DNA from 4 places in the Rhodococcus sp. P3_B8 genome. Region 1 is predicted to be linked to each of the others. Evidence: predicted binding sites of a transcription regulator. Region 1 holds the regulator's gene; each other region holds the start of a gene.
The links. Region 1 encodes LexA, which represses DNA repair genes until DNA is damaged. Its sites were predicted from a motif close to CGAACANNTGTTCG; they were not measured.

Region 1 (6,570 bases):
GACACCGGCGATTCCTGCGTTGGTCAGCGGCCCGAACGCCAGGCCTTGCCCGGCGCCCACCAGGACCATCGGTAGTGCAACGTCCATGAGATACGTATCGAGTGGGCCGATGCGGCTCAGCCATGCCATGCCGGCCAGGGTCAGCGCCGTCCCGGTCGCGAGCAGAGTCCCGTTCGACAGCCGGGCGCTCAGGCGGGGCACCATGAGTGCGACGACGAAGTTGACGAGGGTCATCGGGAGGAAGCCGAGTCCGGCTTGCAGTGGGGAGAAGCCGAACCCGTCCTGGAGGAGTTGGGTGGTGAAGTAGAAGAATCCGATCATCGCCCCGAGGTACAGCAGCCGAGCCGAATAGGCGCCGGCGCGTTCGCGACTGCGGAACAACCGCAGCGGCAGGATCGGTTGCTGCACCCGACCCTCGTGAACGACCAGCCCGACCAGCAGGAGAGCCCCGAGTGCCAGAGCGGCCTGTACCCGTACCGATCCCCAACCTGCCTCGGCGGATTCGATGATTCCGAAGATCACGGCGCCCATGCCGAGTGTCGCACCGAGAGCACCGATCACGTCGAACCGTCCGGTTCGCCGTGGTGTTTCGACGAGCACTGCGCCGGACCAGACGATCAAGGCGACCGCGATCGGGACATTGACCAGGAAGGCCGCTCGCCAGGATATCCACTCGGTGAGCGCACCTCCGACCAGAAGGCCGAGGCTGGCGCCGATACCGGCTGTTGCGGCGTACCAGGCAATGGCCTTGTTGCGGGCCTCGCCGTCGGAATAGGTCGTGATCAACGCCAACGAGGTCGGTGTGACGATCGCCGCACCGATTCCCTGCACGGCGCGGGCGGCGATCATCCACCATCCCGCGGGCGCGATTCCGACGAGCAAGGATGCGGTACCGAAGATCGCGAGACCGATCCTGAACAGTCGGCGCCGCCCCACGATGTCCCCCGCGCGGGCAGCCAACAGGAGCAGACCACCGAAGACGAGGGTGTAAGCGTCCTGAACCCACGACAGCGCCGCCGGTGACAGGTCGAGCCCGGATCGGATGCTCGGCAATCCGGTGAAGATCACCGAGTTGTCCAGCAACACCATGAAATAGCTTGCCAGGATGATCCCCAGAATCGCGGCCGGGGTGGCCGTGGCCCGACCGGAAACAGCGGTGGTCACGGCCGGACCGCGACCTTGAGCGCATCGCGGGCATCCATCGCGGCGTAGCCCTCCGGCGTCTGGCCGAGACCGACGGTGCGGTCGAACACCTTCCCCGGCTGGACAGTGCCGTCCAGGACTGCCGGAAGCAGCTGCTCGATGTAGGCGCGCACCGGCGCCGGACCACCGGTCAGCGTGACGTTCGGCCCGAACAGGCTCCCGAACCCGACGGGCGCGTCCTCGTACTGGGGCACCCCCACCCGACTGATCACTCCACCCGCGCGGACGACGCCCACCGCCTGGTCGTAGGCCGGCCGGTAACCGACCGCCTCGAGGACGACCGCGCTGCCCAGTCCGCCGGTCAGCTCACGAACCTTCGCGATCCCCTCCTCGCCACGCGCGGCAACCACATCGGTCGCACCGAACTCGCGACCGAGATCGGTCCGCCCCTGGTGCCGCCCCATCAACACGATCTGCTCGGCACCGAGCAGGCGAGCCGACAGCACGGCCAACAATCCCACCGCACCGTCACCGATCACGGTCACGACACTGCCCGCGCCGACGCCGCCGCGGACCGCGGCATGCCAGCCGGTGCCGTACACATCCGACAACGTCAGCACGGAGTTGAGCAGCGCATCGTCGGCGTCCTCGCCCACCGGCACCTTCACCAGCGTGCCGTCGGCCAGCGGCACCCGGACCGCCTCGGCCTGACCACCCGCCGTACCCAGCGAGGCGTCATTCCAGAACCCGCCACGCACGCACGACGTCTGCAGACCCGCAGCGCAGAACACGCACGTGCCACACGAGACCGCGAACGGTGCGATGACGAAGTCGCCGACCCGCAACGTCCTCACATCCGTACCGATCGCTTCGACGACACCGATGAACTCGTGGCCCATCGATCTGCCCGCAGGATCGACCTCCATGGAGTGATAGGGATGCAGGTCGCTGCCACACACGCAGGCCCGCACGATCCGTACCAGGGCGTCGGTGGACGACTGGATGGTGTGATCAGGAACATCGATGACGCGGACATCGCCCGCGCCGAACATGTACGTCGCTTTCATGCCACCCAGTTGACCTCCATTCAGGCCGCCCGGGGAGTCACGGACGTTCCGGGTACTGCCAGTACCTCCCACAACCGGCGGCCACTGCCTACCGTGGACTCATGAGTTCGACCGACCTGCGCACCGAAATCCGCGAGTTCCTCAGCACACGGCGCGCACGCATCACCCCGGAGCAGAGCGGACTACCCGTGTACGGCGGCAACCGCCGTGTCAAAGGCCTGCGCCGCGAAGAGGTCGCCATGCTCGCCGGTGTCTCGGTCGACTACTACGTCCGCATGGAACGCGGCAACCTCGCCGGCGCCTCCGACAGCGTCCTCGACGCCCTCGTCGTCGCCCTGCAACTCGACGACGCCGAACGCGACCACCTCTTCGCCCTCGCCCGGCAAGCACAGGCAAGCACCACCCGCCGCCCCCGCACTCCGCCGGTGACCGTCCGCCCGGCAATCCAGCAAGTACTCGATGCCATCACGGACGCACCGGCCTGGGTCCGCAACGGCCGCCACGACATCATCGCGATGAACGACCTCGCGCGCGCCCTCTACTCCCCTGTGCTCGCCGACCCCCGCCGCCCCGCCAACACCACCCGATTCGTCTACCTCCACCCCCGGACAGCCGAAGAATTCTTCGTCGACTACGACACCATCGCCAGGGACGCCGCCGCCATGCTCCGACTCGAAGCAGGCCGCAACCCCCACGACAAGGCGCTCATCGCGCTGGTCGGGGAACTGTCCACCCAAAGCGAACTCTTCCGCCAACGCTGGGCGTCACAGGACGTCCGATTCCACCGCAGCGGCCGAAAACGCCTGCGCCACCCCGCCGTCGGCCAACTCGACCTCGACTTCGAAGCACTCGAACTGCCCTCCGAACCCGGCCTACACCTCAACATCTACACCGCAGCCGCCGGCACACCCACCGCCGACGCCCTCAAACTCCTCGCCTCCTGGGCCGCCAGCCAGGATCAGCTCGGCACCGAACACGACGCTCCCAGCAGACCACATTGACTCCCGCGCACAGGCGATCCGTGAGCCGCCACCCTTGCGACAACGGCAGCGGCACACAGGATCATGACCAGATTCAAGAGAGTCCGAGTTGGAGGCCGGCGTGCCGGTTGGTGTCTTTGTAGAGCAGATAGCGGAAGCGACTCGGCCCGCCCGCGTAGCACGCCTGAGGGCAGAAGGCCCGCAACCATAGGAAGTCGCCCGCTTGCACCTCGACCCAATCCTTGTTGAGCAGATACACCGCCTTGCCCTCGAGGATGTACAGGCCGTGTTCCATGACATGCGTCTCGGGGAACGGAATCGCACCTCCCGGTTCGAAGGACACGATGTTGACATGCATGTCGTGGCGGATGTCGGTCGGATCGACGAACCGCTGGGTCTTCCATGCGCCATTCGTGTCGGGCATCTCGGCACCCTCGATATCCTGCTCCCGGGTCACGAAGGACTCGGGTATCTCGATGCCGTCGACCTGCTGATAGGTCTTGCGGATCCAGTGGAACGTCGCGGTGGCCGGACCGTGGTTGTGCAGGGTCCACCGGGCGCCGGGAGCGAGGAAGGCGTAGCCGCCCGCATCCAGCACATGCTCGACCCCGTCGAGTGTGAGAGTGAGCGCACCGTCGACAACGAACACGACCGCCTCGGCGCCCGGATCGGCATCGGGACGGTCACTACCGCCACCAGGCGAGACCTCGACGATGTACTGCGAGAAGGTCTCCGCGAATCCGGACAAAGGCCGCGCCAGCACCCACGCCCTGGTCCCGTTCCAGTGCGGCAGCAGACTGGCGGTGATATCGCTCATCGTGCGACGCGGCAGGACCGCGTAGGACTCCGTGAAGACCGCGCGGTCGGTGGTCAGGTCGGTTTGCGGCGGCAGGCCGCCTCGCGGAACGAAGTAGTTCATGCTTTCCTCATCGGGTTGTCGGGACAGCGGCGGTGGCGAGCCACCGGTGATGTCGATCTTCCGCCTGTGGATCCCACACGAGAATATTCGTGGGGAGGGTGTCGGCGGCAGCCGAGTCCGGCCCCTTAGATCCGCCGCATCACCGATACCACCTTGCCCAGGACAACTGCGTCGTCACCGTCGATCACGGCATACGCGGGATTACGGGGCTCGAGAAAGACGTGGCCATCGCGGCGCCGGAGCACCTTCACCGTGGCCTCGCCATCAATCATCGCAGCGACGATCTCGCCGGAATGGGCTTCGTCCTGGCGGCGCACCACAACGACGTCGCCATCGCAGATCGCGGCGTCGATCATCGACTCACCGCGCACCCGCAGCCCGAACACGGTGCCGGAGCCGACGAGTTCGCGAGGGAGCGTCAGCATCTCATCGGCGTGCTCCTCCGCGAGGATCGGTGCGCCGGCCGCGATGTCGCCGACCACCGGTACCGTCACATTGTTTTCGGACGAGCGACCCTGCTTCCCCTCGGAGAGGAACGGGCGCACGTCCAATTGCCGAGCCATGGCCGTGCCCCTTCGGAGAAAGCCCTTTTCCTCGAGGCTCTTCAGATGCTGGGACACCGACGACGCGGAGCGCAGGCCCACCGCGTCCCCGATCTGTCGGGTGCTCGGCGTGCATCCGTGTGCAGCCACCCAGTCCCGGATCGCTGCCAGAATCCGCTGCTGGCGGGATGGCAGGGTGGAGGCATCGAGGCCACCGAACATGTCGAGATCGTCGTAATCGGTCACCGAAGAATCGTAGGGGGTGACGACAGCCCCCTCGAGCACGCCGTAGGCGTGCGACCAGAAGCGGAGCCTGTCCCGTTCCACCTCACGGAAATGTCGACCTCAGTCGATGCGCCACCACCCGGAACCACAGTTGAGGGTGATCTTCCCCATGGACTTGAATCTCACTGCCCGCGGCTCGACGCCTCTACGCACCGTCGTGCCGCGCCCGATATCGACTCTCGCACAACGGGAACAGTCAGCTCAATGCCGCAATGCACCGCACCGCACCGCGCTCACTCGGGCCGCTGCCACCCCGACGCGCGAGCACTGTTGGCTCACCGCAAGGCCACACAGACGAGCACGTGACGGTCCCGTAGCCGCCGGCCCGGTGTTCTCTCGCCGATCGCCGACCTTCACGGGATGGTGAGCGCCGGCACTGCCAGAGGGTCGGTGGGAGCCGGCGCGCGGCGGTTGGCCCCGACGAGATCCCACGCGGTCTGCCGTGGCGCCACGCCGTCCAGTTTCCATTGCCCGAGCAGCAACGCGACCTTGGCTAGCATCTCGGTACGCAGCCGCAGGAACGAGTCCTCCGGGTCGGTGCCGACCTGACTCAGTAGTACCCACCAGGCCCAGGCGACTGCTCCGGCATTGGCAACGAAATCTGGGACCACCGGAATGCCCCGGCCGGTGAGCACCGCCTCGGCCCGCGGGGTCGTCGCGGCATTCGCCGCTTCGATCACGACTTTCGCTGCGACCTGGTCGACGTTATCCGCCGTGATCGCATACGAGATCGCGGCCGGGACGAGGATGTCTGCCGCAGTGGCGATCACAGCCGTGCTCGGCAACCGCTGAACATGCGAGGGGACGCGGGAGCGGTCGATCTCGCCGTAGCAGTCCCGCAGGTCGAGCAGCGCGGGAACGTCCAGGCCGTCGGGGCAGTACAGCGTGCCGAAGGCGTCGGCGACAGCAGTCACGCGCATACCGGCCTCGTACAGATACCAGGCCGCGCCGCCCCCCATGGTGCCGATGCCCTGGATTGCCACCGTCGTGTCGGCCGGAACCCAGCCATATGCGTTCACCGTGCCGATGCAGGCCTGCGCGACTCCGTAACCGCCGATCACATCGCCCAGCAGAAAACCGCTGGGCACCGGGGCGTTCAACGCGGCTCGTACCCGGCGCAGAGTCCTCTGCGGATCTTCCGCACGGCTGATCGCCGCATGGTAGGACTGTTGTAGGCCGAGCCGCGCGAAGACGTCGTCGAGCAGATGCTGCGGCACCCCCAGATCCTCCGCGGTCACCCAGTGCGCGGCCAGCCACGGGCGCATCGCCTGACAGAACCGCTCCAGAACACCGACGGCGCGGGGGTCCTTCGGGTGGAAGTCGATGCCACCCTTCGCGCCGCCGACCGGAAGGTCGAAAACCGCGGTCTTGGCAGCCATGCCTCGGGCCAGATCCTCCACCTCCGACATCGTGCAGCCTGCCCGCATTCGGGTGCCCCCGGTTGCCAGGTCGGACACCAACGTGTGCACGACGAGGTAACCACGAGCACCGGTGACCGGATCAGACCACGTCACACGTAACAGGGGCTCACCGCCGCGCACGGTCGCCACATCGACCCGATGTGGCGTCGCAGTGTTCTCACGGTAGTCAGACTCTCGGTGCTCGGGGGTGCGCCCGAACCCGCATTCCGTTGT
Region 2 (7,681 bases), on a different contig from region 1:
GGTCCCGGTGGGCGTCGTCACCGCGCTCGTGGGAGCACCGATCTTCGTGTGGATGCTCTACCGGCAGTATCGGAGGGCCGAACAGTGACCGCGCTGAGCCTGCAACGTGTCCGCGCCGAACTCGGGTCGCGGGAAGTGCTGCACGGCATCGACTTCTCCGTGCGTCCCGGTGAGGTGCTGGCGTTGGTCGGGCCCAACGGTTCCGGCAAGACCACCGCGCTGCGCTGCTGCTACCGGGCGCTCACCCCGACCGGGGGCGCCGTCGCCGTCGACGGAACGGACACCGCCGATCTGGGCAGGCGGGAACTGGCCCGCACGATCGGGGCGAGCACCCAGGAGCCGCGGGTGTCCGCGGGACTGACCGTGCGCGAATCCGTTTCGCTCGGACGTATCCCGCACCGGGGCTGGTTCGAACGGGCGACCGGCGCCGACAGTGAGATCGTCGAGACGTGCATACGTCAGGTCGGGCTGGCCGAACTCGCGAATCGCGACGTCCAGGCGCTGTCGGGCGGGGAGCGTCAACGGGTGTCGATCGCCCGGGCGCTCGCGCAGCAGCCGAGGGTCCTGCTGCTCGACGAACCCACCAACCACCTCGACCTGCGGCATCAGCTGACGGTGATGAACCTGCTGCGTGACCTCGCGTGCGACGGTCTGGCGATCGTCGTGACCATGCACGACCTCCGGCTGGCCGTCGAGTTCTGCGACACGCTGGCCGTGATGCACGATGGACGGGTGATCAGCACCGGTCCGCCCGCCGACGTGCTGGACGACGCCGTGCTCGGCATGGTGTTCGGCATCCGCGCCGTCGTGCGGTCGACGCCGCGGCTGTCGATGGAGATCCTGGGGTTGGCCGATGGATGAGCAACTGCGGCGTGCGTACGAGCTGACCGCCCGCCGCGTCCCGATGATCGCCGACCAGATCGGGCAACCCGGCGCCTCCTCGTTCCCGGCCGTGCGCCTGACCGATCCCGGCTGGCTCGCAGACCGCGTCGCGGACACGGCGAGGCGGTGGGGCAGCGACGATCCCCGGGTCAACGGCACCCTGTGGTGGTACTCGGCCAGCTCGACCCTGACCGGGATTCCGATCGCGACCGCGCTCGTCACGGGGGTCGCCGCCCGGCCGCGGCTCGTCGACGCCGTGGCATTCCTGCGGGACGACGGGTATCTCGGCGGCCTGACCGCGTCGTCGGCACTGCCGGTCACCGAGGGGCTGTCCGAGCTGGCGTCCGAGATGGCCGCGGCGCTGACGCCGATCATCGACGCTCTCACCGCGGCGTCCGGGGTGCGGCAGGCGGCGATGTGGGCGATCACGACGGATTCGATCGCCAACCGGGCACTCGACGCGGGAACGGCGTGCGGCGATCGCGCACGCGGCAGCATCTTCGCCCGGGGGCTGGTGGACGCACTCCGCCGCGTCGGTGTGGTGATGCCGGACCCGCGGTTCGTCGACGTCCGGGCCGGGGCACTGTCACGCCGGTTCACGCAGCGGGCGTCGTGTTGCCTGATCTACGAGACCCCCGGGTCGGGCAAGTGTGTGAGCTGCCCGAGGAGGCCGGCCGAGGACCGTCTGAAAGGTCTGGCCGCGCTCGTGACGTGAGTCCGGGTGCCTGCGTTGACCGGTCCGCGGGTGTGATGGCAGACTGAAGGCGTTCGAACTCCCGTTCGAATGATGCGTCTTCCCCAGCGGCATCTTCCATGGTTTCGGCACGGCACGTGCGCGACATGAAGAGGTGTGCCAGATGGGTTGGGGAAACGGTCCGCCGACGTGGTCCGAGATGGAGCGCGTCCTGTCGGGCAGGCCGGGGAGGGTCAGCCCGGAGTCGCTGTACCCGGGCGACGGCGGCGACAGCCCCGCGTGGTCGCGCAAGCGGGGGGAGTACCGGGCGGGCCCGCAGGAGCGCACCGGCTCCACCGTTCCGTACGCCGAACTCCACGCGCATTCGGCGTTCAGTTTCCTCGACGGCGCCTCCCCGCCGGAAGAGTTGGTGGAGGAGGCCGTCCGGCTCGGTCTCGAGGCCATCGCACTCACCGACCACGACGGGTTCTACGGTGTGGTCCGGTTCGCGGAGGCGGCGAAGGAACTGAACATGCGCACCGTGTTCGGATCCGAACTGACGTTGGACGACGCGCATCTGCTGGTACTGGCGCGAGGTCAGGAGGGATACCGGCGGCTCTCCCGGGAAATCGCGGCGGCGCATCTCGCGGGCGGGGAGAAGGGCAAGCTGCGCTACGACCTCGACCGTCTCACCGACGCGGCCGGGGGGCACTGGCAGATCCTGACCGGGTGCCGGAAGGGGCATGTGCGTCAGGCGCTGGCCGACGGTGGCCCGGACGCCGCGGCCACCCGGCTGCGGGAGCTGATCGACCGGTTCGGGGCCGACCGGGTCACGGTGGAACTCACCCATCACGGCATCGCGGAGGACGGTGAGCGCAACGCCGACCTCGCCGAACTCGCACAGCAGCACGGCCTTCGGGTGATCGCGTCCACGGCGGCGCACTTCGCGGGACCGCCGCGCCGGAGACTGGCCATGGCGATGGCCGCCGTCCGGGCCCGGCAGAGCCTCGACGACGCGGCCGGGCACCTGGCGCCCGCCGGGGGAGCGCACCTGCGGTCCGGTGAGGAGATGGCGCACCTCTTCGCCGCGTACCCGGAAGCCGTCCGCGGTGCCGCGGACCTCGGCCTGGAGTGTGCGTTCGACCTGCGGCTCATCGCGCCGCAACTGCCACCGTTCGACGTGCCCGACGGGCACACCGAGGCGAGCTGGCTGCGTCAGCTCACGATGGACGGAGCCCGCCGACGTTACGGTGCGCCTGCGGCCCGGCCGGAGGCCTACCGGCAGATCGAGCACGAACTGGACATCATCACCGGGCTGAACTTCCCGGGCTACTTCCTGGTGGTCCACGACATCGTGTCGTTCTGCAAGAACAACGACATTCTCTGCCAGGGAAGGGGTTCGGCGGCCAACTCCGCCGTCTGTTACGCCATCGGCATCACCAACGTGGATCCCGTCCGCAACAAGCTGTTGTTCGAACGTTTCCTCTCGCCCGAACGCGACGGCCCCCCGGACATCGACGTCGACATCGAATCCGATCGGCGGGAGGAGGCCATCCAGCACGTCTACGCCAAGTACGGACGCCAGTACGCGGCGCAGGTGGCGAACGTCATCACGTACCGCGGCAAGTCCTCGGTGCGGGACATGGCCCGGGCGCTGGGTTTCTCGCAGGGGCAGCAGGACGCGTGGAGCAAACAGGTCAGTCGCTGGGGCGGCATCGGGAAGGAGGTCGGCACCGACATTCCGCCCGCCGTCCTCGAACTGGCCGCTCAGATCGAGGGGTTTCCGCGGCACCTCGGCATCCACTCGGGCGGCATGGTGATCTGCGACCGGCCGATCGCCGACGTGTGCCCGGTGGAGTGGGCGCGCATGGAGAACCGCAGCGTTCTGCAGTGGGACAAGGACGATTGCGCGGCGGTGGGTCTGGTGAAGTTCGACATGCTGGGTCTCGGCATGCTCTCCGCGCTGCACTACATGATCGACCTCGTGGCCGAGCACAAGGGGATCGAGGTGGATCTGGCGCAGCTGGACCTCTCGGAGGAAGCCGTCTACGAGATGTTGCAGCGGGCGGACTCGGTGGGGGTCTTCCAGGTGGAGTCACGGGCCCAGATGGCCACCCTGCCGAGGCTGAAACCACGGAACTTCTACGACCTGGTGGTGGAGGTGGCGCTCATCCGTCCCGGTCCGATCCAGGGCGGATCGGTGCACCCGTATATCCGCCGCCGCAACAAGCTCGAACCGGTGACCTACGACCACCCGTCCCTGGAGAAGGCACTGAAGCGGACGCTGGGTGTGCCGCTGTTCCAGGAGCAGTTGATGCAGATGGCGGTCGACGTGGCGGGTTTCAGCCCGGCCGAGGCCGACCAGCTCCGCCGGGCCATGGGTTCCAAGCGGTCGCCCGAGAAGATGGAACGGTTGAGGGGGCGGCTCTACCAGGGCATGCGGGAGATGTACGGGATCGGTGACGACGTGGCCGACCGGATCTACGAGAAGCTGTACGCCTTCGCGAATTTCGGTTTCCCCGAAAGCCATTCGCAGAGTTTCGCCGCCCTGGTGTTCTATTCGTCGTGGTTCAAGCTCCATCACCCGGCGGCGTTCTGCGCCGGTCTGCTGCGGGCGCAGCCGATGGGCTTCTACTCGCCGCAGTCGCTGGTGGCCGACGCCCGCAGGCACGGGGTGCCGGTGCACGGCGCGGACATCAATGCGAGTCTCGCGCACGCCACCGTCGAGGCGGGCGGAACGGAGGTGCGTCTCGGGCTCGGGGAGGTGCGGCACATCGGGACCGCGCTGGCCGAGCGGATCGTCGAATCCCGCGGCGACGGAGGTCCGTACACGTCGTTCCTCGACCTCACCGGCCGGGTGGAACTGAGCACGGCGCAAGCCGAATCGCTGGCTACCGCAGGTGCTCTCGACAGTTTCGGGTTGTCCCGCCGGGAGGCGTTGTGGGCGGCGGGCGCCGCGGCGGGGGAGCGCCGCGACCGGCTGCCGGGGATCGGGGCATCCACCCGCGCGCCGACCCTGCCGGGGATGAGCGATCTCGAACTGGCCGCGGCGGACGTGTGGGCCACCGGGGTGTCACCGGACACGTACCCCACCCAGTTCCTGCGCCCGCAACTCGACGCGCTGGGGGTGATCCCGGCGGCGCACCTGCTCGATGTCCCCGACGGCGACCGGGTTCTGGTGGGTGGGGCGGTGACCCACCGGCAGCGCCCGGCGACGGCCGCGGGGGTCACGTTCATCAACCTCGAGGACGAGACCGGGATGGTCAACGTGGTGTGTTCGGTGGGGTTGTGGGCGAAGTACCGCAAGCTCGCCAACACGGCGCCCGCATTGCTGGTCCGCGGCAAGGTGCAGAACGCGGAGGGGGCGGTGACGGTGGTGGCGGATCGGCTGCAGCTGATGGATTTGCGGGTGTCCGCCAAATCCAGGGACTTCAGGTGAGCTGGCACCGCTAGCATTCGGACATGAGGAGATACGTCTTGTCGGCGATTGTCGTGGCTTCGCTGGCGCTCGCGGGGTGTGGTGGTTCCGGCAGCGATTCCTCCCAACCGTCGCCCGCCCCGACACCCGGGGACTCGAGCCAGATGGAAATCGGTGGCGCAGTACAGCAACCCGCGAAGGACCAGGCGCCCACCGACCGCCAGGAGATCATCACCGGTCAGGTCGCGCTCACGGCGGACGACCCGGTGGCGGTCGGCAGGCAGATCGTGGACAAGGTCGACGATCTGGGCGGACGCGTCGACCAGCTCACCGAACAGCCGGGCTCCGACGACCAGGACGCGAGTAGTTCCCTGACCATCCGGGTGCCCGCCGACTCGCTCACCCGGACGTTGGACGATCTGCGGGAACTGGGCAAGGTCACCAGCGTCAGCGTCACGAAGAGCGACGTGACGATGCAGTCGCAGGATCTCGACGCCCGGATCGGCGCGTTGACGGCGTCCGTCACCCGGCTGCAGGGGCTCATCACGTCGGCGGCGAACACCGCGGATCTGATCGAGGCCGAGAGGGCGTTGTCGGAGCGTCAGGGTGAACTGGACAGCCTCACCGCCCAGAAGCGGTCGCTGAGCGACCAGGTGGCACTGGCGACACTCATGATCGACGTCACCACCACGGATGCCGAGCAGCCCAGTCCCGGTCCGGACAACTTCTGGGAAGGGCTCGTCGCGGGCTGGCACGCCCTGCTGTCTGCGATCAAGGGCGGTGCCGTGGTCGTGGGGGCGCTGATTCCCTGGTTCGGTTTCGTGGCCGTCATCGCACTGGTCGTGTACGGCGCGTACCGTCTGCGCCGGATGTACAACAGGCCGGCCGGCCCACCGCCGGGCCCGGCGCCGGAACGAGAAGAGGCGAAGACGCAATGATCGAAGTCGACCTGAATGCCCTGGACGGCGCGTTGGCGTCCGGTGCCCCCGTCATCGATGTGCGCGAGGCCGACGAGTACGCCCAGGCACGGGTGCCGGGTGTGACGCTGATTCCGCTCAGTGAGTTCGTCGCGCGCGTGGACGAGATCCCGGAAGCCGAGGTCGTCTACGTGATCTGCGGGGTGGGCGGCCGGAGCCTGCAGGCGGCGGAGTACCTGAACGCGCGGGGGATCAACGCCGTGTCGGTCGCGGGCGGGACGTCCGCGTGGATGCAGTCCGGACGCCCCGTCGAGTCGGGCGCGTGACACCCCGGGGCACCATTCCGGTCAGCGGACCGCGCTGAGGGCGTGGGCCGCGGGGTCCTCGCGGACCACGCGCCCACCCCGTTGCCCGGCGGCGTGCCTCAGTGTGCGGACCGCAACGGTGCTCCAGATCAGGACCAGCGCGCACCACAGGGTCACGCCGACGCCGACGATCACCACCGAGTCCAGTGCGACGCCGAGCGAGTTCGCACCCAGCGCGCAGGTGCCGACGGGGAACGTGAAACTCCACCAGCCGGGCGTGAACCCCAGCCCGCGGCGAAAGGCCTTGGCGGTCACCGTCACCAGCGTCACGAGGGCGAGGACGCCGAGTGCGCCAATGGTGGTCCCGTAGACCACGCCCACCGCGTGGAGCCAGGCGTGGCCGGATGCCCCGCCGAGCAGATTGATCGCCGCCACCGACTGGCCGATCACGCCGAGCGGAATCCACAGGGTGGGCACGAGCGGGGTGTCGGGGAGCCCGTTGCTCAGCAGATGGCGTCCGACGACGACGGCGACGGTCAATGCGGCGCTCAGCGCCAGCGCGAACAGCGTGTAGCAGAGCGCGAGCATCGCGATCTGGGCCGCGCCTTCCGGGAGGCGCTGGACCAGCGCGGCACCGGTGGCGGCCGACACCATCGGCGGCACGACGGGCATGAGCCAGGACGGCACCGGAGTCACCTGGTGAGGCCGGGCCAGTCGGCGCGCCATCACCACGTAGGTGACGAGCCCGATGACGGTCCCGATCGTCCACAGGGTGGCCGACGCGGCGACAGCGACACCACCGAGAAGTGCGCGGCCCGCGGATCCGGTTCCGGCGCCGACCGTCAGCACCGCCATCGACACGGCGCCGTAGAACGGGAACATCGTGTGGCTGCGCGCCTCCGCGAGTGCGTCGTCGCGGCGACGGATCCAGTGCCGCACCAGTGCGGTCGTCAGCACCACGAGCAGCGTCGCGGCGATCAGCCAGAAGATCTCGGCGGCCGTCCGGGCCACCGGACCGCCTGCCGGAAATGCCGCGGCGACGACTGCGACGATGCCGGTGCCCATCACTGCTGCGAACCAATTCGGGGTCATACCTAGAGCTTGCCGACGCATCGTCGTGGCCGGTAGAAGGCTTGTCGTTGAATACCCACAAATTGCGTTTGTGGGACTAGCCTTGGGTTGTGCCGCTGTCTCCCCGAGTACCCGAACTCAGTGCCCTCGACGTCCTGCTGTCCGTCGAGCGGCTCGGCAGCATGGGGGCGGCGGGGCGTGAACACGGGCTCAGCCAGCAGGCGGTCAGCGCCCGGGTGCGGTCGGCCGAGCGTCAGTTCGGCATCAAGGTGTTCAGCCGCGGTGCCAGCGGGGTGCGGCCCACGTCGGAAGGCGCGCTCATCCTCGAATGGGCGAGTCACATCCTCGCCACGGCCGAGGAACTGGCGTCGGGGGTCGCGGCGCTGCGCGGCGAACGGCAGGCCGGGCTGACGGT
Region 3 (7,008 bases), on a different contig from region 1:
ACGGCAAGGCGATCTTCACCATGTCGGCGTCGTTCCACACCGAGGACGAGGGCATCGAGCATCAGGACACGATGCCGTCCGTCCCCGCGCCCGAGGAACTGGTCGACGCACAGACCCTCGAGGAGTTCGCCGCCACCGATCTCTACCGGGAGTGGAAGGAATGGGACGTCCGTATCGTTCCGGCCGGCTCCACCGGGAAGACTCCCGGAATCGCCGCGCAGCAACGGGTGTGGATGCGGTACCGCAGCAAGCTGCCGGACGATCAGGTCTTCCACATCTGCACCCTCGCCTACCTCAGTGACATGACGCTCCTCGGTGCGTCGAAGGTCCCGCACCCCGGAGTGGTCACGCAGACGGCGTCGCTCGATCACGCCATGTGGTTCATGCGCCCGTTCCGCGCCGACGAGTGGCTGCTCTACGACCAGACCTCACCCTCCGCCGGCTTCGGCCGCGCCCTCACCCAGGGCCGCATGTTCGACCGGAACGGCACCATGGTCGCCGCCGTCGTCCAGGAGGGGTTGACCCGTATCCAGCGCGATCAGGACAAGCGCGACATCGAGACAGGAAACATGGCATGACCCGTCCCCTCGTCGGAGTACTCGCCCTGCAGGGCGACGTCCGTGAACACCTCGCCGCACTGAACGATTCGGGTGCGGACGCCGTCGGCATCCGCCGCCCGGAGGAGCTCGAGAAGATCGACGGCCTCGTCATCCCGGGCGGCGAGTCGACGACGATGAGCAAGCTGCTGCAGATCTTCGAACTGCTCGAACCCCTGAAGGCGCGCCTGCGCGACGGGTTGCCCGCCTACGGGTCCTGCGCCGGGATGATCCTCCTCGCGAGCGAGATCCTCGACACGAGACCTGACGCGCAGCACCTCGGTGCGATCGACATGACGGTGCGCCGCAACGCCTTCGGTCGTCAGGTCGACTCCTTCGAGTCCGACCTCGAATTCGAGGGCATCGTCGGCGACCCGATGCGGGCCGTGTTCATCCGGGCTCCGTGGGTGGAGCGCGTCGGCGACGACGTCCAGGTCCTTGCCCGCGTGCCCGAGTCGGGTGGCGCGGCCGCCGGACGGATCGTGGCCGTCCGGCAGGGCGCCGTGGTGGCGACGTCGTTCCACCCGGAGGTGACGGGCGACCGGCGGGTGCACGAGCTGTTCGTCGACATCGTCCGCGGGGTCTAGCTCGCCGGACGGGGCGCGGCGAGTGTGTTGAGGAGCGCCGCACCCTGTGCGGCGCCGTCCACGGTGACCGCGAACGGGCGGCCGCCGGTGCGGTTCAGCACGATGCCCTCGCCGGCGCGGATCACGACCGCGGTCCCGCGCGGCGTGAAGCGGTAGCCCCAGCCGCCCCATTCCGTGGGCCGGATCTCGGTGACCCGAGCCTCGTCGATGGAGTCGAGCGGGATCTTCCGCCAGCGGATGTTCCACGACGACAGGGTCAGTCCTGTGCGGTCGATCTGCACGGTCACGGAGGCGAAGCCGCCGCCGGCGACCGCCAGGACGACGAAGAGGACGGCCAGCCAGAGCGCTCCCACCAGCGCGGAGACGACGGCGGCCAGGGTCATGGCGAGAGCGAGCACGCCCGCCCACCGCCCGCGGGCATAACCGGTCCACGATGCGCGCTCGCCGGGCGCCAGGGGGACGGGCAGCGTCGGCGCCGCACCGTTCTCCGGGGAGTGCGGCGTCCGGGGGAGCAGGGCGAACGTGGCGATGGCCCACACGATTCCCAAGAGGGGAACGACGATCCACCAGCCCAGCGTCGCCGCTTCCGGCGAGCCCGCCTCGATCGTGGCGGCGACGCTGACGATCCAGGCCGTGGCCACCGTCCACCCGACGAGAACGGTGGCGGGAAGCCAGAGCGCGGCGTCGGTGCGGACCCGCGCCGCCACGACGCCCGCGATCACGGCGGCGGCCGCGCAGACGGCCAGAGCGATCCAGAAGTAGGTGGTCGTGTCGCTGAATCGGTCGGGTTCGGTGCCGGACCAGTGGCTGGCCACCACCGGCGGCAGTTGCCCGCTCCAGGCGAGTCTCGCGATCACGACCGCGAGGAGGGGCACAGCGGAGGTCGCGGCGAGGAGGCGCGTTCGGGAGGTCGTCATTGTCTGGTGGTCTCCTTGATCACGTCGAGCATCTGTTCGGTGTCGAGTCCGAGGCGTCGTGCCTCGGACACGAAAGCCTTTGCGGCTTCGGTCAATCCGGTGTGTACCGGGTCCGTGTCGGCGCGGACGACCGCGCCCCGGCCCCGGCGGAGGTCGATCAGACCCTCGTCGCGCAGCGCGGCGTACGCGCGCAGCACGGTGTGGAGGTTGACGTCGATGGATTCGGCCAGCGCCCGGGCGGAGGGGAGCCGATCGCCCGCGCCGATCTCGCCGCGCAGGAACGCGCCGCGCACGTTGGCCGCGATCTGTTCACCCAGTGGGGTGGTGGAGCTGTGGTCGACCCGCATCAACATGTTTGCATTCTATGCAAACAATGGCGACTTATGCGAGTTGTTACCCCGGGAACGCGCAGGGGCGGCCGGGCTGCGGGTAACATCGTCAAAGCTGAAACCGCGCATTCGGCGTGCCAAAGGCAGCAGGAAAGGGGCTTGAATCGCATGAGCGGCCACTCCAAATGGGCCACCACCAAGCACAAGAAGGCTGTGATCGATGCCAAGCGTGGCAAAGCCTTCGCGAAGCTGATCAAGAACATCGAGGTGGCGGCCCGTACCGGCGGTGGCGATCCTGCGGGAAACCCCACCCTGTACGACGCCATCCAGAAGGCCAAGAAGACGTCGGTCCCCAACGACAACATCGAGCGCGCCCGCAAGCGCGGCGCCGGTGAAGAAGCGGGCGGCGCCGACTGGCAGACCATCATGTACGAGGGTTACGGACCCAACGGTGTCGCCGTCCTCATCGAGTGCCTGACCGACAACCGCAATCGTGCGGCCGGCGAGGTGCGCACCGCGATGACCCGCAACGGCGGCAACATGGCCGACCCGGGTTCCGTGTCCTACCTGTTCACGCGCAAGGGTGTCGTCACCCTCGAGAAGGGTGACCAGAGCGAGGACGACGTGCTGATGGCGGTCCTCGATGCGGGTGCCGAAGAGGTCACCGACCTCGGCGACACCTTCGAGATCGTGAGCGAGCCCACCGACCTCGTCGCCGTCCGCAGCGCACTGCAGGAGGCGGGAATCGACTACGACTCCGCCGAGGCCGACTTCCGTGCGTCCGTCGAGGTTCCGGTCGACGCCGACGGAGCCCGCAAGGTGTTCAAGCTCGTCGACGCGCTCGAGGAGTCCGACGACGTGCAGAACGTCTACACCAACGTCGACCTGTCCGACGAGGTACTGGCGGAGCTCGACGACTGATCGCACGACGCACGGCACGGGGCGGGGGAGCGGTGCTCGCCCGCCCCGGCTCGTCCTGCGTGTTGATGCGCCGACTCGTCCGACCCCACGGCTAAGCTATCGAACAGCTGTTCGGCGTGGGAGAGGTGGCTTTGCGTGCGTGTGCTGGGTGTGGATCCCGGTCTGACCCGGTGCGGATTCGGAGTGGTGGACGGCGGCAGCGGCCGCACCGTCACCCCGATCGCCGTCGACGTGGTCCGGACCCCGGCAGACCTCGAGTTGTCGTCCAGGCTGCTGCGGATCTCCGAAGCGGCCGAATCGTGGATCGATCTGCACAGGCCCGAGGTCGTGGCGATCGAGCGGGTGTTCTCCCAGCACAACGTGCGCACCGCGATGGGCACCGCGCAGGCGGGTGGCGTCGTCGCCCTCGCCGCCGCGCGCCGCGGCATCCCCGTGTGTTTCCATACCCCCAGTGAGGTCAAGGCCGCCGTCACCGGGAGTGGCTCGGCTGACAAAGCTCAGGTGACGGCAATGGTGACGCGCATCCTCAAACTTGCGGCCGCACCCAAACCGGCCGACGCGGCGGACGCGCTGGCACTGGCGATCTGCCATTGCTGGCGGGCGCCGATGATCGAACGCATGGCTCGCGCCGAAGCCGCGGCCGCCGAACAGAAACGTCGCTACCAGGCCCGACTGGCCGAAGTGAAGAAGGCAGGTACACGATGATCGCGTCCGTCCGCGGCGAGGTGCTCGAGATCGCCCTCGACCATGCGGTGATCGAATCCGCCGGAGTGGGCTACCGCGTGAACGCGACGCCGGCCACCCTCGGCGGACTGCAACGGGGATCCGAGGCCCGGCTGGTCACGGCGATGATCGTCCGCGAGGACTCGATGACGCTGTACGGGTTCCCCGACTCGGAGTCCAAGGAGTTGTTCGGGCTGCTCCAGACGGTGTCGGGAGTCGGTCCCCGGCTGGCGATGGCCACCCTCGCCGTCCTCGAACCCGACGCGCTGCGGGCGGCCCTGGCCGAGGGCAACGTCACGGCACTCACGCGGGTGCCGGGCATCGGCAAGCGCGGGGCGGAGCGGATGGTCGTCGAACTGCGCGACAAGGTCGACGCCGTCGCGTCCACGTCCGGGGCGGTGCCGATCGGTGCGGGCGGCGGCGGATCGGTCCGCGACCAGATCGTCGAAGCTCTCGTCGGCCTCGGATTCCCGGCCAAGCAGGCCGAGCAGGCCACCGACTCCGTCCTCGCCGAGGCTCCCGAGTCGACCACCTCTACGGCGCTGCGCTCCGCCCTCTCCCTGCTCGGGAAGACCAGATGAATCCCGAACCCGGGGGCGACTACGACGAGGAGTCCCCGGTCTCGGCCGATCTCGTCGCCGGCGACGGCGACATCGAGGCCAGCCTGCGCCCGAAGAACCTTCACGACTTCATCGGGCAACCGCGGGTCCGGGAGCAGTTGCAGCTCGTCCTGACCGGCGCGAAGATGCGCGGCGGCACCCCCGACCACATCCTCCTCTCGGGCCCGCCCGGGCTGGGGAAGACCAGCATGGCGATGATCATCGCCGGCGAACTGGGCTCCTCGCTGAGGCTGACGTCGGGTCCGGCGCTGGAACGGGCCGGCGACCTGGCCGCCATGCTGAGCAACCTCGTCGAGGGCGACGTGCTGTTCATCGACGAGATCCACCGCATCGCCCGGCCGGCCGAAGAGATGCTCTATCTCGCGATGGAGGACTTCCGGGTCGACGTCGTGGTCGGCAAGGGTCCCGGCGCCACGTCCATTCCCCTGGAGGTCGCACCGTTCACCCTGGTAGGGGCCACCACTCGCTCGGGGGCGCTCACCGGGCCGCTGCGCGACCGGTTCGGGTTCACCGCCCACATGGACTTCTACGAACCCGCGGAACTGCAGCAGATCCTCATGCGGTCGGCGGGCATTCTCGGCGTGCAACTCGGCGAGGAGGCCGGCGCCGAGATCGCGAGCAGGTCCCGGGGCACGCCCCGCATCGCGAACCGTCTCCTGCGCCGTGTCCGCGATTACGCCGAGGTCCGGGCTGACGGTGTCGTCACCCGCGACATCGCCCACGCCGCTCTCGCCGTCTACGACGTCGACCAGCTGGGACTCGACCGCCTCGACCGGTCCGTCCTCAGCGCCCTCGTGCGCAGCTTCGGCGGCGGCCCGGTCGGAGTGTCCACCCTGGCCGTCGCGGTGGGTGAGGAACCCGCCACCGTCGAGGAGGTGTGTGAGCCCTTCCTCGTCCGTGCCGGAATGATCGCCCGGACACCCCGCGGCCGTGTCGCCACGGCCGCCGCGTGGACGCAACTGGGCCTGACCCCGCCGCCGGACGCTGTGACCGGCGGAATCGAGGTCCGCGTCAACGAACCGCAGGCCTCCCTGTTCGATCCGCAAGACCCCTGATCGACCCCCGGAGAAACGCCCGCCTCGTGCCGAGCGAACCGGTGTCCGGGCCGGTGATGGCACACTGGTGTATTGCATCGGTCCAACCGGGACCAGTGCTTCGGACCGTGCGACATACCTCGAGGTTGACTTTCAGATGGATTTTCTCTTCCCGCTCCTGATTCTGGCGCTGCTCGTCCCCATGTTCCTGGGGATCCGCCGACAGAAGAAAGAGGCGGCCAAGGTGACCGCTCTGCAGGACTCGATCTCGGTCGGCGACCGCGTCCTCACGACTGCCGGTCTGCACGGCACCGTCGTCGCACTCGGCGACGAGACGATCGACCTCGAGATCGCTCCCGGCGTGGTCACCACGTGGTCGCGTCTCGTCGTCCGCGAGCAGATCGTCGACGCCCCGTTGCAGCGTGACGGTTCCCTCGACCACGAGTCGATCGACGCCGAGGCCCCCGCCACCGACATCGTGCGCGAGGATCGTGAGAACGGCGGCGACAGCACGCCGCGGCTGAACAAGGATTGATCGACGCTTCCGCGGCGTAATTCCGCAGCCGTCGCGTCGCAGGCGCCCGGGCGCGGCAACCGGGGCACAGCCCTGCGTCTGCCGGCCCGGTGCGCTGTGAACGTTCCCACCCGAACTGCACGTACTGAGGAGACATAGAGATCGTGGCACCTTCCACAGGATCGGTGCATCCCGTCCGCTACCTCACCGTTTTCGCGGTGCTCGTGGCGGTTCTGTATGCCCTGGTGTTCTTCACCGGCGACAAGTCCGCGACACCCAAGCTGGGCATCGACCTGCAAGGTGGGACCCGAGTCACCCTCACCGCACGCACCCCGGACGGCAGCAAGCCGACGCCGGACAGCCTGCGGCAGGCCCAGGAGATCATCGAGACCCGTGTGAACGGACTCGGCGTGTCCGGCTCCGAGGTGGTCATCGACGGCGACAACCTCGTCATCACCGTCCCCGGCGACGACAGCGCACAGGCGCGTTCGCTCGGCCAGACGGCGCGGTTGTACGTCCGTCCCGTCCAGACGTCGCAGGCCGCGGCTCCTGCCGGCACACAGGCACCCGCCGCCGGTGAGGCGCCCGCCCAGACTCCCGCCGGAACCGAGACTCCCGCGCCCCAGAACCGGCCGTTCCCGGCTCAGGATCCGTCCACCTCTCCCGAGCCGACTCCGGCGCCGGCCGACGGGTCCGGCACCGAGACCGCCGAGGCGGCCGACGAGATCGCGGCAGCGCGGGCCACCCGTCAGAGCACCGACCCGGCC
Region 4 (7,681 bases), on a different contig from region 1:
CACCTCGGCGGCGGTGCCGTCGGCCACCACTTTTCCCTTGCGCACCAGCACGATCCGGTCGGCGTAGGCGTCGGCCTCCTCGAGATAGTGCGTCGCGAAGACCACCGTCCGGCCGCTGTCCGCGTCGGCGCGGATCGCCGACCAGAAGTCCCGCCTGCCCTCGACGTCCATGCCGGTGGTCGGCTCGTCGAGGATCAGCAACTCGGGATCGGAGAGCAATGCCATCGCGAACCGTAGTCGCTGCTGCTGACCACCGGAACACTTGCCCACCAACCGGTTTCCGAGATCGGCGATACCGGCCCGGGTGAGGACCTCGTCGACCGGCCGGGTGTCGGCGAACAGGCTCGCGGTGAGCCGGACGGTCTCCTCGACCGTCAGCTCCTTCAGGAGCCCGCCCGTCTGCATGACCGCCGAGACCAGCCCCTTCGCGATCGCGGTGCGCGGATCGGTGCCGAACACGGACACCACGCCGGCTGTGGGGCGGGACAATCCGAGGACCATGTCGACGGTGGTGGTCTTGCCGGCGCCGTTGGGTCCGAGGAACGCGACGATCTCGCCGGGCCGGATCTCGAGGTCCAGCCCCCGGACGGCGTGAACGTCACCGAAGTGCTTGTGGACGCCTCGCAGGCTGACTGCCGGAGCCGGCGACGCGGAGGCCTTCGTGGAGGTTTGGTGCTCTGTCGATGTCATGCATTCAGCGTGCGATCCGGACGGCCGCACACCCCCACACGTCCGTCACGACCTCACCGTGACAAATGTCAGGGGCCCGGGGTAGGTGTGGCGCCGATCGGGGGCAGCCGTTACTGTGGGCGCCATGCAGCGCGCATATTTCTGGTTTAGCAGGCCGGCCCCGGGTGGGCCGGTCGGCGTAACCACGCGCTGACTTCTTCCACCCCAGAGCCGGATTACAGACCGGCTCGCGGGAATCTCCACAGTCTTCGAGGGCCGGCCTGAGAACAGGAACCCGAACCCATGACTGTCACTCTCGACACCACTACCAGCAGTGATCGGCTGGACGACCAGCGCACCGTGAGCATCAGCCCGCTGGTGGCCCCGTCCGTGGTCCGTGCCGAGCATGCCCCCGACGACGTCGCGTCCGCGACCGTCCGCTCCGGCCGCGCCGACACGGTGAACGTGCTGAACGGCGACGACGATCGACTGCTCGTCGTGGTGGGCCCGTGCTCGGTGCACGACCCGGACGCCGCCATGGACTACGCCCGCCGGCTCGCCGCGAAGGCCGAGGAATTGCGCGACGACCTGCACATCGTCATGCGGGTCTACTTCGAGAAGCCGCGCACCACGCTCGGCTGGAAGGGTCTGCTCAACGACCCGCACCTCGACGGAACGTTCGACATCGACACCGGGATCCGCATGGGCCGCAAGCTGCTGCTCGACGTGTCCTCGCTCGGCCTGCCGGTCGGCTGCGAGTTCCTCGACCCGATCATGCCGCAGTACATCGCGGACCTCGTCACGTACGGCGCGATCGGTGCCCGCACCGCCGCCAGCCAGGTGCACCGCCAGCTGTGCAGCGCGCTGTCGATGCCGGTCGGGATCAAGAACTCGACGGAGGGCGACGTGCAGGTGGCGGTCGACGGCACCCGCGCCGCCGCGGCGAGCCACGTGTTCCCCGGCACCGACCTCGACGGGCAGGCCGCGCTGATCCGCACGGTCGGCAACCCCGACTGCCACGTCATCCTCCGCGGCGGCAGCGACGGACCGAACTACGACGCGGAGACGGTGGCGGACACGCTCGCCCGGCTGCGCAAGGGCGGTCTGTCGGAGCGGGTCGTCATCGACGCCAGCCACGGCAACAGCAGCAAGAACCACGAGAAGCAGGTCGACGTGCTGAACGACATCGCGGCCCGGCTCGAGGAGGGAGAGAAGGGGATCGTCGGTGTGATGGTGGAGAGCTTCATCGAAGCCGGTCGTCAGGACCTCACCCTCGGAAAGGCCGAGGACCTCACGTACGGCCAGTCCATCACCGACGCGTGCATCGACTGGAACACGACGGCGGCGCAGCTGGACCGCCTCGCCCAGGCAGTGGCCGCACGTCGGAAGTGATCACCGCACGCCTCTCGTGCGGAACTGCACGCTGATCCGCGGTCCGAGCGGGCGGGTGCTCTTCGGTACGCAATGCTCCCAGGTGCGCTGGCAGGAACCACCCATCACCAGCAGGTCGCCGTGGCCGAGCGAGTACCGGATCGAGTGCCCGCCGCCGCGCGGACGCAGCAGCAGCGGACGCGCGGCGCCGAGCGAGAGGATCGCGACCATGGTGTCTTCGGTGCGGCTCCGGCCGGTGTCGTCGCCGTGCCAGGCGACGCTGTCGGAACCGTCGCGGTAGAAGCACAGCCCGGAGGTGGCGAACTTCTCGCCCAATTCGGGTAGGTAGTGCCTGCTCAGGGCGTCGCGTGCCGCGACCAGCAGCGGGTCGGGGAGCCGCTCACCCTCCGGGTAGAACCGGACGAGGCGCGGGACGTCGACCACCCGGTCGTACATCTGGCGCCGCTCCGCCTTCCACGGCACCGTCTCCGCGAGGGTCGTGAACAGCTCGTCGGAACCGGTCAGCCACCCCGGACGCACGTCGACCCACGCTCCCGCCGTGAGTGTGCGACGCTGCACCGTCGACCCGAGCGCGCCCAGCTCGACACCGAACGATGCGTCGTCGAACAGTGAAGCCTGGAGCGCATACCGCGCATCCGCGGAAGTCATGCCGCCATGCTACCCGATTTTCGAACGTATGTTCACACGATTTTTCTCGAGGCGGCAGTCGCCACTCAGACGCACCCCTTCTTGGTTCGCGCACTCCTTTTCGGGCCCTGGAAGGGGTGCGGCTGCGAAGAAGGGGTGCGTCTGCACGGAAGCCCGGGGAACGGCGGCGGTTATTACCGCGGCACCGCCGGCTCGCGGTCGTCGCCGGTGTCGACGGTCGTCTTCTGCCTGCTCGGCCACCAGAAGGCGCGACGTTCGAGTGCCGACAGGCTCGGTACCAGCATCGGGGCCATCGCGAAGGCGGCGATGGCGACGCCGATCGCGACGCCGAAGCCGAGTTCGGCGAGGTTGGCCAGTCCGGTGAGGGTGAGGGAAGCGAAGGTCAGTGCCAGGATCAGACCGGCGGCGGCGACGGTGGGGGCGTCGTTGGAGACGGCGATCCGCGCGGACTCACGCGGGGTGTACCCGTTGCGGAATTCCTCGCGCAGTCGCGAGGCCAGCAGGATGTTGTAGTCGGTGCCGATCGCGACGACGAACAGGTAGAGCACGATCGGAATCGAGAAGTCGATCCCGTCGTAGCCGAGGCCGTGCAGGAACAGGAGCACCACGGCGCCGAGTGTGGCGACGAACGTGAGTGCCACGCACACCAGCAGGTTGAGCGGGGCCAGCACGGCGAGCAGCAGCAGGGCGAGAATCAGCGCGATCGCGACTGCGGCGACGGGGAACACGAGGCGCGTATCCGCCGCGAGTTGCGCGCGGACGTCGACGAACGTGGACGTCTGCCCTCCCACAACGACTTCCGAGCCGGGGACCGCGCCGTGGGCGGCGTCGCGGATCGGTCCCTCGACGAGGTCGAGGGACGCGTTCGAGTACGGGTCGTCGGCGAGTACGACGTTGACGAGCGCGGCGCGACCGTCCTGACTGGGTCGCGGCGGGGCGACCGAGGACACGCCCGGCACCTGTGTCAGAGCGGTGACGAGCGGGGTCAGCGACGCGGGATCGAGCGGCCCGGGAGCCACGACGTACACCTGGGTCGGGCTCAGCGCACCCGCGGGGAAGGATTGATCGAGGGTGTCGAAGGCCTGCTGTGACGGCGTGTCGGAGGGCAGTTCCCCCAGCGTGTTGTACGTCGACTTGTAGCCGGACACGAAGGAGGCGAGCGCGATCAACACGACGCCGATCGCGATGGCGAACACGGCTGGGCGGTGCCCGATCGCGGCGCCGATCGACGCGAACGGGGTGTGAGGGCTGTCGTGCCCCGGTCCGAGCGGCCAAAACAGGTGGCGTCCCAGCACGGTGAACACGGCGGGGATGAGCGTCAACGCCGTCACCAGCATGAGGGCCACGGCGACGATGAGTCCCGGCGCGAGCGTGGTGAGCGAGCCGAGTTTCGCCAGCAGCAGGGCGGCGAACGCGACGATGACCGTGAGCGCCGACGACGCCACGACGCGCCCGACGACGTCGGTGGAGAACACGAGGGCTTCTCGATGCATGTCGGTGGTGGACCCAGCCGCGGCCTGCTGCCGGAGACGTTCGCGATAGCGGAACAACAGGAAGACGATGTAGTCGGTGCCGACACCGAAGAGGACGACCACGAGGATGGATTGCAGCGACGTGCTGACCTGGAAGTCGAACAGATCGGCGAGCACGGCGGTCAGTCCGGTGACCACCGACAGCACCACGCCGATCACGAGAACCGGCAGGACGGCGATGACGGGGCTGCGGAAGATCAGGCCGAGCAGGGCGAGGATGACGATCACCGTGGCGATCGTGATGACCTTGTCGGCGTTGTCGTAGGCGGCGGTGGTGTCGACCTGAATGGCCGCGTTCCCGGTCAGCCCGCTCACGAGGCCGGTGCCGTTCAGTTGCTGCTCTGCGTCGCCCCGGATGACCGGCACGGCGTCGTTGACCTGGTCGTCGCCGGGTTGTCCGTCGAACACCACCTGCAGTGCGGCAGCCTTCCCGTCGGCGGACAGCGACGCAGGCGACCCTTGCACGCTCACCACCCCTGGGATCGCCGAATTCTGCAGCGAGGTCGCGAGATTCAGTGCCGTCTGCTGGTCGGCGGGTGAGAGAGGGGCGGCGTCGGCACGGACCACCACCAGGCTGCCGGTGGCACCGGACAGGCTCGGGAAGTATTCGTTGCCGACGGCCTGCGCCTCGGAGGACTCGAAAGTGCTGGGCAGGAACGTCTGCTGGTTACCGGTGGTGTAGTCGTCGAGACTCGGTGCGAACAGGATGACGGCTATTGCGGCGACTACCCAGGTCGCGATGACCTGCCACGGGTGTGCGACGACGGTGCGCGCGATGTAGGCAAACATCATTCCCCGTTCCGGGAGATGAAGGTTCGGCCGGCGCCCGGCCGGGCGGTCGAACCGTGCCAAGCCATCGTCGCATGCAGGGCGGCGCGAAGGCTATGGGTTTCACGGCATCGACAGACCGCGGCCCCGCTCCGACATCAGGGAGCGGGGCCGCGGTACGTCATGGTGCTCGTTACCGCAAGGGGGTGAAATCCCGGCTGCCGAGGTAGTCGGGGCGCGGCGCGGGCGCCGAGAACGGATCCGTCAGGGTGTTCTCGACACTGTTGAACACGATGAAGAGGTTGGACCGCGCGAACGGCGTGATGTTGCCGTTCGACCCGTGCATGCAGTTGGAATCGAACACGGTGGCGGAGCCGGCCGGTCCGGTCATCGTGGCGATGCCGTACTCGTTCGCCATCCGGGTGAGCGTCGGCTGATCGGGCGACCCGGTGGGGGGAACGTAGCTGACCAGCGATTCCTTGTAGTAGTCCTCGGGGGTCTCGCCGGCGCAGGAGACGAACGCGCGGTGCGATCCGGGCATGATCATCAGCCCGCCGTTGTGCCCGTAGTTCTCGGTGAGCGCGATCGAGATACTCGCGGCGCGAGGAGTGGGCATGCCGTCCTCGGCGTGCCAGGTCTCGAAGTCGGAGTGCCAGTAGAACGGGCCGCCGGTGAAACCGGGCTTGAAATTGAGTCGCGACTGGTGGACGTAGACGTCCGAACCGAGGATCTGCCGGGCGATACCCACCACCTCGGGGCGGCGGATGATCTCGTCGACGACGTCGCTGAGGCGGTGGACGTCGAACACGGAACGGACGGCGCCGTCGCCGTTCTCCCGTACGACGCGGTCGTCGCCGCGCAGCGTGTCGGTCTCGGCGAGGCGGGTCATCTCGTCGACCAGGTTGAACACGTCGCGTGGTGGGATGATCGACTCGGCGGAGTGATACCCGCGTGCGTCGTAGACGGCAATCTGATTCGCGGTGAGCGGACCGGAGCGGGTATCACCCCGTTTCCCGTCCGACCAGGTGACCGGATCCTGGCGGACGGTCATCGTGCACTCGTTGCGGTCCCTCGTGGGGTAGTTGTCGGCTACGGCCGTACGCATAACTCGTGTTTCACCCTTTCGGATTGGACAACGCTTTACTCTTCCGACGTTCCCACTGGTCGTCGACGAATGCAACCCGGACACAGGTCCACCGAGGCCGGACTGGACCGCGACGGCGCGGCGCCGCGGTGGGATCGTCACGGGCATGATCGATTCGGCGGCGGTACTCGGAGTGGCGGCGATCGCCCTCGGCATGGTTCTCACACCGGGACCCAACATGGTGTATCTGGTCTCGCGCAGCATCACTCAGGGCAGGGCGGCGGGACTGGTCTCGCTGGCCGGTGTCGCTCTCGGATTCCTGTGCTATCTGGCTGCTGCGACACTGGGCATTTCGGCGGTGTTCTCCGCCGTCCCGCAGGCCTACACCGCGCTGAAGCTGGCGGGCGCGTGCTATCTGGGCTGGCTGGCCTGGAAGGCGTTGCGGCCCGGGGGGCACACGCCGTTCGCTCCGTCCCGGGCGCTGCCCCGGGATTCGTCCGCCCGGCTGTTCCTGATGGGACTCACGACCAACCTGCTCAATCCGAAGATCGCGGTGATGTACCTGGCGCTGATCCCGCAGTTCGTCCACCCCGGCGCCGGGCCCGTGTGGTTGCAGAGCCTGCTGCTGGGCACCGTGCAGATCGTGGTGGCGCTCACGGTGAACGCGTTGATCGTCTGCGTCGCAGGAACTCTCGCGGCGTTCCTGTCCGGACGCCCGGTGTGGCTGCGTGTGCAGAAGTTCGTGATGGGAAGCGTCCTCGGCGGCCTCGCCGTTCACCTCGCCCTCGACCGGACGCGGCCCGCGACGATCTGAATCGGCAGTGGCCTGAATCATGCACACCTGAGCATGTTTCGCGGGTACCGTCGGAAGCGATGACGACGAAGGGGCGAGAGATGACCGGGACCATGCGGGCGCAGCGATTCCACGCGGACACGAAAACCATTGCTGTGGAGGATATTCCGATTCCGGACCCCGGTCCCGGTGAAGTGCTCGTCAAAGTGGAGTTCTGCGGCATCTGCCATTCCGACCTGAGTCTGATCGACGGCACGTTCCCCGCGCTGCTGCCCGAGGTGACCCAGGGGCACGAAGCGTCGGGCACCATTGCGAAACTCGGTGCCGGAGTATCCGGCTGGTCCGAGGGAGACCGCGTCGTGCCGTCCGCGGGCAGGCCCTGCTTCGGGTGCCGAAACTGCCGCCGCGGGGACCTCACGAACTGCCTGAACATCCAGCTCATGGCGTTCGCCTACGACGGCGCCTGGGCCGAGTACACGGTGGCGCAGGCCGGGGGACTGACCCGTATCCCGGACAACGTTCCTTTCGAACAGGCGGCCATCCTCGCCGACGCGGTGTCGACGCCGTTCGGCGCGGTCGTGCGCACCGGCAAGGTGGTGGTCGGGGAGACCGTCGGAGTGTGGGGTGTGGGCGGAGTCGGCACCCACATCGTGCAGCTGGCACGTCTGGTCGGCGCTGTCCCGGTGATCGCGTTCGACATCAATCCCACTGTGCGGGAACGTGCCCTGGAGCTCGGGGCCGATTACGCGTTCGACTCCCGGGACGAGAACCTGAAGGAGAAGGTCGCCGAGGCGA

Region 2: the regulator LexA is predicted to act here: its motif matches at 1,652-1,665, upstream of AC1D1G_RS27325 (error-prone DNA polymerase).
Region 3: the regulator LexA is predicted to act here: its motif matches at 3,451-3,464, upstream of ruvC (crossover junction endodeoxyribonuclease RuvC).
Region 4: the regulator LexA is predicted to act here: its motif matches at 2,731-2,744, upstream of AC1D1G_RS28195 (alpha-ketoglutarate-dependent dioxygenase AlkB).

The regions. Positions count from the first base shown of each region.
Region 1 covers NZ_JBFUGT010000173.1:6,626-13,195, forward strand. Annotated here, with positions in the region: gene AC1D1G_RS31385 (MFS transporter) at 1-1,164, opposite strand, end outside; gene AC1D1G_RS31390 (alcohol dehydrogenase catalytic domain-containing protein) at 1,161-2,210, opposite strand; gene AC1D1G_RS31395 (helix-turn-helix transcriptional regulator) at 2,312-3,211, shown strand; gene AC1D1G_RS31400 (bifunctional allantoicase/(S)-ureidoglycine aminohydrolase) at 3,285-4,109, opposite strand; gene lexA (transcriptional repressor LexA) at 4,235-4,897, opposite strand; gene AC1D1G_RS31410 (Glu/Leu/Phe/Val dehydrogenase dimerization domain-containing protein) at 5,290-6,570, opposite strand, start outside.
Region 2 covers NZ_JBFUGT010000121.1:5,327-13,007, reverse strand. Annotated here, with positions in the region: gene AC1D1G_RS27340 (FecCD family ABC transporter permease) at 1-88, shown strand, start outside; gene AC1D1G_RS27335 (ABC transporter ATP-binding protein) at 85-861, shown strand; gene AC1D1G_RS27330 ((2Fe-2S)-binding protein) at 854-1,597, shown strand; gene AC1D1G_RS27325 (error-prone DNA polymerase) at 1,740-4,994, shown strand; gene AC1D1G_RS27320 (DUF4349 domain-containing protein) at 5,018-5,911, shown strand; gene AC1D1G_RS27315 (rhodanese-like domain-containing protein) at 5,908-6,216, shown strand; gene AC1D1G_RS27310 (TDT family transporter) at 6,238-7,287, opposite strand; gene AC1D1G_RS27305 (LysR family transcriptional regulator) at 7,377-7,681, shown strand, end outside.
Region 3 covers NZ_JBFUGT010000116.1:11,856-18,863, reverse strand. Annotated here, with positions in the region: gene AC1D1G_RS26895 (acyl-CoA thioesterase) at 1-578, shown strand, start outside; gene pdxT (pyridoxal 5'-phosphate synthase glutaminase subunit PdxT) at 575-1,183, shown strand; gene AC1D1G_RS26885 (hypothetical protein) at 1,180-2,100, opposite strand; gene AC1D1G_RS26880 (GntR family transcriptional regulator) at 2,097-2,453, opposite strand; gene AC1D1G_RS26875 (YebC/PmpR family DNA-binding transcriptional regulator) at 2,598-3,350, shown strand; gene ruvC (crossover junction endodeoxyribonuclease RuvC) at 3,486-4,055, shown strand; gene ruvA (Holliday junction branch migration protein RuvA) at 4,052-4,654, shown strand; gene ruvB (Holliday junction branch migration DNA helicase RuvB) at 4,651-5,748, shown strand; gene yajC (preprotein translocase subunit YajC) at 5,885-6,262, shown strand; gene secD (protein translocase subunit SecD) at 6,406-7,008, shown strand, end outside.
Region 4 covers NZ_JBFUGT010000131.1:4,150-11,830, reverse strand. Annotated here, with positions in the region: gene AC1D1G_RS28205 (ABC transporter ATP-binding protein) at 1-690, opposite strand, end outside; gene AC1D1G_RS28200 (3-deoxy-7-phosphoheptulonate synthase) at 973-2,061, shown strand; gene AC1D1G_RS28195 (alpha-ketoglutarate-dependent dioxygenase AlkB) at 2,062-2,709, opposite strand; gene AC1D1G_RS28190 (MMPL family transporter) at 2,883-5,033, opposite strand; gene thpD (ectoine hydroxylase) at 5,203-6,114, opposite strand; gene AC1D1G_RS28180 (LysE family translocator) at 6,260-6,907, shown strand; gene AC1D1G_RS28175 (zinc-binding dehydrogenase) at 6,988-7,681, shown strand, end outside.